One region of the Variovorax sp. LjRoot175 genome, then DNA from elsewhere that is predicted to be linked to it. Evidence: riboswitches for the same ligand, from Rfam matches in the RefSeq annotation. Region 1 holds a riboswitch; the other holds the start of a gene.
What was found. Region 1 has a riboswitch for S-adenosylhomocysteine ahead of metH (methionine synthase). Riboswitches for the same ligand answer to the same signal wherever they lie in the genome.
Positions count from the first base shown of each region.

Region 2: linked by a shared signal. The riboswitch ahead of ahcY (adenosylhomocysteinase) and the one ahead of metH (methionine synthase) in region 1 are both predicted to bind S-adenosylhomocysteine.

Region 1 covers NZ_CAXURY020000001.1:274,325-279,455, forward strand. Annotated here, with positions in the region: gene ACSQ89_RS01435 (SH3 domain-containing protein) at 1-846, shown strand, start outside; gene ACSQ89_RS01440 (LysR family transcriptional regulator) at 851-1,741, opposite strand; gene ACSQ89_RS01445 (PACE efflux transporter) at 1,842-2,279, shown strand; S-adenosyl-L-homocysteine riboswitch at 2,290-2,369, shown strand; gene metH (methionine synthase) at 2,391-5,131, shown strand, end outside.
Region 2 covers NZ_CAXURY020000001.1:951,258-956,388, reverse strand. Annotated here, with positions in the region: gene metF (methylenetetrahydrofolate reductase [NAD(P)H]) at 1-539, opposite strand, end outside; gene ACSQ89_RS04750 (TlyA family RNA methyltransferase) at 517-1,314, opposite strand; gene ahcY (adenosylhomocysteinase) at 1,324-2,751, opposite strand; S-adenosyl-L-homocysteine riboswitch at 2,816-2,883, opposite strand; gene ACSQ89_RS04740 (hypothetical protein) at 2,984-3,601, shown strand; gene ACSQ89_RS04735 (peptide chain release factor 3) at 3,671-5,131, shown strand, end outside.

The DNA.
Region 1 (5,131 bases):
ATCGGCATCGGCACCATCGCCCTGGTTCTGCCGGTCGCCGCGGCGGCGCAGGAGGCCTTCGCCCGCGGCACGGTCAATCTGCGTGCCGGCCCCTCGGGCGACTACCCGCTGGTGGCGCGACTCGGCCATGGCCAGCCCTTCGAGGTGCTCGGCTGCACCAGCGGCTATGCATGGTGCGACGTGGTGCTGCCCGACGGGCTGCGCGGCTGGGTCTATGCCGCCAACATCGACTACGCCTACGATGATGACCGGCGCGTGCCCTTGGCCACCTACGGCGCCATCATCGGCGTGCCGATCGTCGGCTTCACGATCGGCAACTACTGGAGCAACCACTACCGCGACCGCCCCTGGTACGGCGAGCGGCGCTGGTGGGGCGGCCACCATCCGCCGCCGCCCGTCGCCGGCTGGCGCCCGGTGCCGGCGCCGCGGCCGGACTGGCGGCCCAATCCGTGGCGCGACCCCGGCTACGCGCATCCGGGACCGGGCTTCCGTCCGCAGCCGCAGCCGGGCTGGCGGCCTTCGCCAGGGCAGCATCCACCGCCGGATCACGGTGTCCGGCCGCCGCGTCCCGACCGCGGTTTCCGACCGCCGGAGCACGCCGGCACGCCGAACGTGCATCCGGGCCGACCGCCGGACGTCCATCCGGGCCGACCGCCGGACGTCCATCCGGGTCGTCCACCGGACGTGCATCCGGGACGTCCGCCGGCCATGAATCCGGGCCAGCCGGGCGTTCGTCCGCCGGCTGCCCTGCCCGGCGCCGAGGCGCGGCAAAGGCAACTGGACCGGATCAACCGCGCGCCGCCCGGCACGACGCCGGGGGACAGCAGGCCAGGCGGCGGCCTGTAGCGCTCTAGGGCTTCTTCTTGCGCGCGATCAGCGCGACGAAGCGCTGCGCGCCCAGGCCCAGCGGGCGCTCGCGCGACCACACCACGTCGACCCACAGGTCGAGCCCGTTCGACAGGTTCTCGAACGGAATCTCCACCAGCGCGCCGGCCGCCACGTGCGGCCGCGCGAAATTGCGCGGCAGCCAACCCCAACCGAGACCGGCCGTGATCAGGCTCAGCGCGGCCAAGGCGTTGTCGGTGCGCCAGACATGGCGCGCAAAGACGAAGCGCGGGTCGCTGGTCGCGAGATCGCGCCCGGCCACCACGATCTGGCGCGTGGTCGTCAGGTGCTCCTCGCGCAGCCGGCCGCCGGCCGCGGCCAGCACCGGATGGTCGGGCGCCATCACGGCCACCATGGTGTCGCTGGCCACTTCCTGAAAGCCCTCGCGGCCGTCGAGGCTGGGCCGCTCGAAGACCAGCGCCAACTGCGCGCGGCCGCTGTGCAGCAGCGCCAGCGCATCGGCTTGCGGCGCCGCCAGCACCTCGACTTCCAGCAGCGGGTATTCCCGCGCCAGCGCGGCCAGCGGCGCGCTCCACGGCGCGGCCAGCAGCTCGGGCGCGATCGCGAGCGTGAGCCGGTTCTCCAGGCCCTGCGTCAGCGCCAGCGCCTGCACCTGCAGCTGCTTGAGCTGCGCGGCGAGCAGCCGCGCCTGCGGCTCCAGCGAACGCGCCGCGGCCGTCGGCTGGGGCTCGCGGCCGCCGCGGTCGAAGAGCGGCAGGTCCAGCTCGGCCTCGAGGTTCGCGATCGCCATGCTCACCGCCGAGGGCACGCGGCCGAGCGCCCGCGCGGCGGCCGAGAAGGAGCCGTGGTCGAGCACGGCCAGAAACACGTGCACGTTGTCGCTGGAAAAACTCATGGCAACGGCCTTTCAATAATTCTGAAAGAAGATGACTTTTTATATCAGATGAGCGCACATAAAGTAGGGGCCAAACCGCCAATCCAAACAGGAAGATTTCATGCAAGGGCTCAAGCGCCGCGTCGTCTACATCACGCTCTACGAAGGTCTCGCCATCGTCGCGGCCAGCGCCGGACTGGCGCTGATGTCGGGGCAGGGCATGGGCCACTCGGGCGTGCTGGCCGTCATCGCCTCGGTCATCGCGATCCTCTGGAACCTCGCTTTCAACACCCTGTTCGAGCGCTGGGAGTCGCGCCAGGCCGTGCGCGGCCGCAGCTTGCGCCGCCGCGTCGCCCACGCGATCGGCTTCGAGGGCGGCCTGGTCGCCTTCCTGGTGCCGGTCTTCGCCTGGTGGATGGAGGTGAGCCTGTGGCAGGCGCTGGTGATGGACCTGGGCCTGGTGGTGTTCTTCCTGGTCTACACCTTCGTCTTCAACTGGGCCTTCGACCTGCTGTTCGGCCTGCCCGCATCGGCCGCCGGCGTGGCCCAGCCGGCGTAAAATCCGCGGCTCCCAAGGAGCGTTGCAGCGCGGTACCTTCCGTCCGAAGCGTCCGCGTCAGGCTTGGGCTTGCAACGACGCTCGCCTGACCCACGTTCCGCAGGTGAGCCCATGTCCTCCGATCCGTCTTCCGTCCCTGTTCTCCCGGTTCCTCCGATGAAGCTGTCCGGCCTCGAGCCGGTGCAGATCGGCCGAGGCACGCTCTTCGTCAACATCGGCGAGCGCACCAACGTCACCGGCTCCAAGGCTTTCGCCCGCATGATCCTGAACGGCCAGTTCGAGGAAGCGCTGGCGGTCGCGCGCCAGCAGGTCGAGAACGGCGCGCAGGTGATCGACATCAACATGGACGAGGCCATGCTCGACAGCAAGGCCGCGATGGTGCGCTTCCTGAACCTGATCGCCAGCGAGCCCGACATCGCGCGCGTGCCGATCATGATCGACAGCTCCAAGTGGGAGGTGATCGAAGCCGGCCTGCGCTGCATCCAGGGCAAGGGCATCGTCAACTCGATCAGCATGAAGGAGGGCGAGGCCCAGTTCAAGCACCACGCGACGCTGCTGCGCCGCTACGGCGCGGCCGCGGTCGTGATGGCCTTCGACGAGCAGGGTCAGGCAGACACCTACGAACGCAAGATCGAGATCTGCGAGCGCGCCTACCGCATCCTGGTCGACGAGATCGGCTTCCCGCCCGAGGACATCATCTTCGACCCCAACATCTTCGCGATCGCCACCGGCATCGAGGAGCACAACAACTACGCGGTCGACTTCATCAACGCCACGCGCTGGATCAAGGAAAACCTGCCGGGCGCCAAGGTGTCGGGCGGCGTCTCGAACGTGAGCTTCAGCTTCCGCGGCAACGACCCGGTGCGCGAAGCGATCCACACCGTGTTCCTCTACCACGCGATCAAGGCGGGCATGGACATGGGCATCGTCAACGCCGGCATGGTGGGCGTCTACGACGACCTCGAACCCGAGCTGCGCGAGCGCGTGGAAGACGTGGTGCTGAACCGCCGCCCCGACGCCGGCGAGCGCCTGGTCGAAGTGGCCGAAACCGCCAAGAGCGGCGCCAAGGACGAGAGCAAGAAGCTCGAGTGGCGCGGCACGCCCGAGCACCCGGTGCACGTGAACCAGCGGCTCTCGCACGCGATGGTGCACGGCATCACCGACTTCATCGTCGAGGACACCGAAGAGGCCTACCAGCAGATCCTGGCCAAGGGCGGCCGGCCGCTGCATGTGATCGAAGGCCCGCTGATGGACGGCATGAACATCGTTGGCGACCTGTTCGGCCAGGGCAAGATGTTCCTGCCGCAGGTGGTGAAGTCGGCGCGCGTGATGAAGTCGGCCGTGGCCCACCTCATTCCCTACATCGAGGAAGAGAAGCGCCAGGACGAAGCCGCGGGCCGCGACGTGCGCACCAAGGGCAAGATCATCATCGCCACCGTCAAGGGCGACGTGCACGACATCGGCAAGAACATCGTGACCGTCGTGCTCCAGTGCAACAACTTCGAGGTGGTGAACATGGGCGTGATGGTCCCGTGCCACGAGATCCTGGCGCGCGCCAAGGTCGAGGGCGCGGACATCGTGGGCCTGTCGGGCCTGATCACGCCCAGCCTCGAGGAGATGCAATACGTCGCCGGCGAGATGCAGAAGGACGAGCATTTCCGCATCAAGAAGATCCCGCTCCTGATCGGCGGCGCCACCACCAGCCGCGTGCACACGGCGGTGAAGATCGCGCCGCACTACGAAGGGCCGGTGGTCTACGTGCCCGACGCCTCGCGCAGCGTGAGCGTGGCGCAGTCGCTGCTGTCCGACCAGGCGGCGGCCTACATCGACGAGATCAACGCCGACTACGACAAGGTCCGCCACCAGCACGCCAACAAGAAGCAGACGCCGCTGTGGCCGCTGGCGAAGGCGCGCGCCAACAAGACGCCGATAGCCTGGTCGAATTACCTGCCGCCGGTGCCGAAGTTCATCGGCCGGCGCGTGTTCAAGAACTTCGACCTGACCGAGCTCGCGAAGTACATCGACTGGGGGCCGTTCTTCCAGACCTGGGACCTCGCGGGCCCGTTCCCGGCGATCCTGAAGGACGAGGTGGTCGGCACCGAGGCCGTGCGCGTGTATGCCGACGGCCAGCGCATGCTCAAGCGGCTGATCGAAGGGCGCTGGCTCAGCGCCAGCGGCGTGATCGGCTTCTGGCCCGCCAACACCGAGAACGACGATGACATCGTGCTCTACACCGACGAATCGCGCACCGAAGCCGCGCTCACCTGGTACGGGTTGCGCCAGCAGACCGAGAAGCAGGCCATCGAAGGCGTCATGCGCCCGAGCCGCTGCCTGGCCGACTTCGTCGCGCCGCGCGAGAGCGGCCTGAAGGACTACGTCGGCATGTTCGCCGTCACCGCCGGGCTCGGCGTCGAGAAGAAGGAGAAGTACTTCGTCGACGACCTCGACGACTACTCGGCCATCATGCTCAAGGCGCTGGCCGACCGGCTGGCCGAAGCCTTCGCCGAAGCGCTGCATCACCGCGTGCGCACCGATCTCTGGGGCTATACGCCCGACGAGGGCTTGAGCAACGAGGACATGATCGGCGAGAAGTACCGCGGCATCCGCCCCGCGCCGGGCTATCCGGCATGCCCCGACCACAGCGTGAAGCGGCCGATGTTCGACCTCCTGAACTGCGCGGACATTGGGATGACCCTGACGGAGAGCCTCGCCATGATGCCCGCCGCCAGTGTCAGCGGCTTCTACCTGAGCCATCCTGAGGCGACCTACTTCAACGTCGGCAAGATCGGGCACGACCAGTTGCAGGATCAGGCAGCGCGACGCAAGCAGAGCGAAGCGGATCTCGAGCGGCT
Region 2 (5,131 bases), 680 kb from region 1:
TCGTCGACGAAGCGGAAGTAGGCCTCGGGGCTGAAGAAGTACTGCGTGATCGCCGAGTCAGCGCCCGCATGCATCTTGGCCGCGAAGGCCTGCAAGTCCGCTTCGGGCGAGCGTGCCTGCGGATGCACTTCGGGATAGCAGGCGACCTCGATATGGAAATCGCGGCCGGTCTCTTCGCGGATGAAGGCGACGAGATCGCTCGCATAGTGGAACTCGCCGCCCATGCCGTAGCCGCTCGGCAGGTCGCCGCGCAGCGCGACCAGGCGCTTGACGCCCATGGCCTTGAGCTCCGCCAGCTGCTCGCGCACCGTGCTGCGGGTGGCGCCGATGCAGGAGAAATGGCAGGCGGCATCGACACCTTCGCCGAGGATCTCGCGCACCGTGCCGAAGGTGCCCTCGTGCGTCGAGCCGCCGGCGCCGTAGGTCACCGAGCAGAACTCGGGCTGCCGCACGTAGAGCTGCTGGCGCACGGTGCGCAGCTTGGCCGCGCCTTCGGGCGTCTTCGGCGGAAAGAATTCAAAGCTCAACGGAAGGCGCACGGCCGGCTCCTGGTTCGCCGTTCGCACGAACGGCATGGATGAAGAATTCGCGGTTGCCGTCGCCGCCCGTGATCGGGCTGTCGAACCACGCTGCAACGCGCAGGCCGAGCTCCGCGCACGCCGTGCGCAGGCGCTGTTCGACCACTGCAAAAAGCGCCGCATCGCGCACGATGCCGCCCTTGCCGACCTGTCCCGGCTGCAACTCGAATTGAGGCTTGACCAGCATCAGAAGTTCACCGGCCGGTGTGAGAAACGGTTTCAGCGCGGGCAGCACCAGCGTGAGCGAGATGAACGAGAGATCGCCGACGATCAGATCGAAATGCGTGTAGTCGGGCGAAGCATCGGCCCAGGCGGACGCGTCGAGCGTGCGCGCATTGACGCCTTCGACGGCGGTCACGCGCGCATCCTCGCGTATCCGTGCATGCAGCTGGCCATGGCCCACGTCCACGCCCACCACATGCGCGGCGCCGCGCTGCAGCAGGCAGTCGGTGAAGCCGCCGGTCGACTGGCCGACGTCGAGGCAGCGCTTGCCCTGCACGTCGATGCCGCTCGCAGCGAGCGCGCCTTCGAGCTTGAGCCCGCCGCGCGAGACGTAGCGCGCCTCGGCCGCATCGACGAGCTCGAGTTCGGCCGTCTCCGGCACCTCGTCGCGGTTCTTGCCGACCACGCGCCAGGTCGTGCCGTCGCGCCAGCGCAGGCCGCCCGCGATCAGCCGCACGGCCTGCGAGCGCGAGGCGGCCAGGCCGCGTTCGACGAGCAACTGATCGGCGCGCACGCGCTCCGCTCAATAGCGGTAGGTGTCCGGCTTGTAAGGGCCGTTCTTGTTCACGCCGATGTAGGCGGCCTGTTCGTCGGTCAGCTCGGTCAGCATCGCGCCGACCTTCTTCAGGTGCAGGCGCGCCACCTTCTCGTCGAGGTGCTTGGGCAGCACGTAGACCTTGCCGGCCTGGTAGGCATCGGGCTTGGTGAAGAGCTCGATCTGGGCGATGGTCTGGTTGGCGAAGGACGAGGACATCACGAAGCTCGGATGGCCCGTGCCGCAGCCCAGGTTCACGAGGCGACCCTTGGCCAGCAGAATGATCTTCTTGCCGTCCGGGAAGGTGATGTGGTCGACCTGCGGCTTGATCTCTTCCCACTCGTACTTCTCGAGCGAGGCGACGGCGATCTCGTTGTCGAAGTGGCCGATGTTGCAGACGATCGCCTGGTCCTTCATCGCGGCCATGTGCTCGTGGCGGATCACGTCGCGGTTGCCGGTGGTGGTCACGAAGATGTCGGCCTTGTCGGCGGCGTACTCCATGGTGACGACCTTGTAGCCTTCCATCGCGGCCTGCAGCGCGTTGATCGGGTCGATCTCGGTCACCCACACCTGGGCGCTCAGCGCGCGCAGGGCCTGGGCCGAGCCCTTGCCCACGTCGCCGTAACCGGCCACGCAGGCGACCTTGCCGGCGATCATCACGTCGGTGGCGCGCTTGATGCCGTCCACCAGCGATTCGCGGCAGCCGTAGAGGTTGTCGAACTTGCTCTTGGTCACCGAGTCGTTCACGTTGATGGCGCGGAACAGCAGCGTGCCCTTGGCGCTCATCTCGTTCAGGCGGTGCACGCCGGTGGTGGTCTCTTCGGTTACGCCGATGATCTCGGCCGACTTGCGCGTGTACCAGGTCGCGTCGACGGCCAGCTTGGCCTTGATCGCCGCGTAGAGGATGCGCTCCTCGTCGCTGGTCGGGTTGGCCAGCACGCTCTGGTCCTTCTCGGCCTTCTGGCCCAGGTGCATCAAGAGCGTGGCGTCGCCGCCGTCGTCAAGAATCATGTTCGGGCCTTCGCCGGCCGAGCCCTTGGGACCGAAGTCGAAGATGCGGTGGGTGTAGTCCCAGTAATCTTCGAGCGACTCGCCCTTGATCGCGAACACCGGCGTGTTGGTGGCCGCGATGGCGGCGGCGGCATGGTCTTGCGTCGAGAAGATGTTGCACGAGGCCCAGCGCACGGTGGCGCCCAGCGCCTGCAGGGTTTCGATCAGCACTGCGGTCTGGATCGTCATGTGCAGTGAGCCGGTGATGCGTGCGCCCTTCAGGGGCTGGCTCTTGGCGAATTCTTCGCGGATGGCCATCAGGCCGGGCATTTCGGTTTCCGCGATGCGGATTTCCTTGCGGCCCCAGGCGGCAAGGGAGATATCGGCGATGGCCTGGTCGGCGGTGGACTTGAGAACGGCGCTCATGTGGACTCCAAAACAAGTTTGAATGATGCCGCTGTGTTCGGGGGACGAGACTCACCGCGAGAACAGCGGGTGAGCGTGGTTGCGAAGGGGTCCGAGCCTCACGCCTGGCGGCGCTGCAACGCTCCTCGGAAGCGGCATTTTAGCGCGTGCCGCTTTTCCGTCGCCAGCGGCGATTTGCGGATCGGCCTAGACTGCAACGCCCCTCAACCGCCGCCCTCGCGGCCCCATCATCATGTTCAAAGTCAAGCTCTTTGCTGCATCGTTCGTGATTGCCTTGTCCGCCGCGGCGGCGGCGCAGGAAACCGTGCGCGTGCGCGGCGTCATCGCGCGTGCCGATGCGAATTCGCTGACCGTGAAGGACCGCAGCGGCGAAACCGTCACGATGGCGCGCCCTGCCGACATGAACGTCTCAGAAGTCATTCCGCTCACGCTGGCCGACATCAAGCCGGGCAGCTTCGTCGGCGCCGGCGCCGTGCCGCAACCCGACGGCACGCAGCGCGCCGTGGAAGTGCTTGTGTTTCCGGAGGCCGCGCGCGGGACCGGCGAAGGCTTTCGCCCCTGGGACCTGATGCCCCAGAGCACGATGACCAACGCCACCGTGGCGCAGCTCGAAGCGGCGCCGTCCTCAGCGCCGGGCGGCCACAAGCTGCTGCTCAAGTACAAGGACGGCGAGCAGACCGTCATCGTGCCGCGCGGCACGCCGGTCGTGACCTTCAAGCCGGGCAATGCGGACCAGGCGGCCCTGGTGGTGCCGGGCGCCAAGGTGGTGATCACCGCGCAGGTGAAGGAAGGCAAGCCCACCGCGCTGCGCATGCTGGTCGGGCGCAATGGCTTCACGCCGCCGATGTGACGGCTCGTTAAAATTGCGGGCTTTGCCGCCAGCAGCCCGCGCCCGTGAGCGCGCTCCGCGTTCACCCCCATGACCTTCGCCTCCGAAACCCGCCGCCGCCGCACCTTCGCGATCATTTCCCACCCCGACGCCGGCAAGACCACGCTGACCGAGAAGCTGCTGCTGTTCTCCGGCGCGATCCAGATCGCCGGTTCGGTGAAGGCGCGCAAGGCCTCGCGCCACGCCACCTCCGACTGGATGGAGATCGAGAAGCAGCGCGGCATCTCGGTGGCCAGCTCGGTGATGCAGATGCTCTACCGCGAGCACGTGATCAACCTGCTCGATACGCCGGGCCACAAGGACTTCTCCGAAGACACCTACCGCGTGCTGACCGCGGTCGACTCGGCCCTGATGGTGATCGACGCGGCCAACGGCGTCGAAGCGCAGACGCGCCGCCTGATCGAGGTCTGCCGCCAGCGCGACACGCCCATCATCACCTTCGTCAACAAGATGGACCGCGAGGTGCGCGAGCCGCTGGAGCTGCTCGACGAGATCGAGCGCGAACTCGGCATGCCCTGCGTGCCGATGACCTGGCCGGTGGGCCAGGGCAAGAGCTTCGGCGGCATCGTGAACCTGCGCACGCAGGCGATGACGGTGTTCGAGTCGGGCAGCGAACGGCTGCCGCAGGACTTCGAAGCCATGCCGCTGGCCGAGCGCGAAGCGCTGCAGAAGCGCTTCGGTCACGAGTTCGACACCGCCATGGAGAGCATGGAGCTCGCCACCGGCGCCTCGCCCACCTGGGACCGCGAGGCCTTCCTCGCCGGCAAGCAGACGCCGGTGTTCTTCGGCTCCGGCGTCAACAACTTCGGCGTGATGGAAGTGCTCGACGCGCTGGTCGACCTCGCGCCGCCGCCGCAGCCGCGCACCAGCACCACGCTGGTCAACCGGCAGCCGGTGGTCAAGGAGATCCAGCCAGAAGACAAGGACTTCGCCGGCGTCGTTTTCAAGGTGCAGGCCAACATGGACGCCAATCACCGCGACCGCATCGCCTTCGTGCGCATGGCCTCGGGCAAGTACACGCCGGGCATGAAGCTCAAGGTGCAGCGCACCGCGAAGGAGCTGCGCCCCACCAGCGTCGTGACCTTCATGAGCCAGCGCCGCGAGGCGGTGGAAGAGGCCTATGCGGGCGACATCGTCGGCTTCACCACCCACGGGGGCGTGCAGTTGGGCGACACCATCACCGACGGCGCCTCGCTGCAGTTCACCGGCCTGCCCTTCTTCGCGCCCGAGCTCTTCATGACCGTGATTCTCAAGAACCCGCTGCGCACCAAGCAGCTGCAGCAGGGCCTGGCCCAGCTCGGCGAGGAAGGCGCGATCCAGGTGTTCCGGCCGGAGGTCGGCGGGCCGATGCTGCTGGGCGCCGTGGGGCAGCTGCAGTTCGAGGTGGTGCAGCATCGCCTGAAGACCGAATACGACGCCGACGTGCGGCTGGAAGGCTGCCAGTACACCGGCGCGCGCTGGATCACGGCCGACACGCCGGCCGAGCTGCGA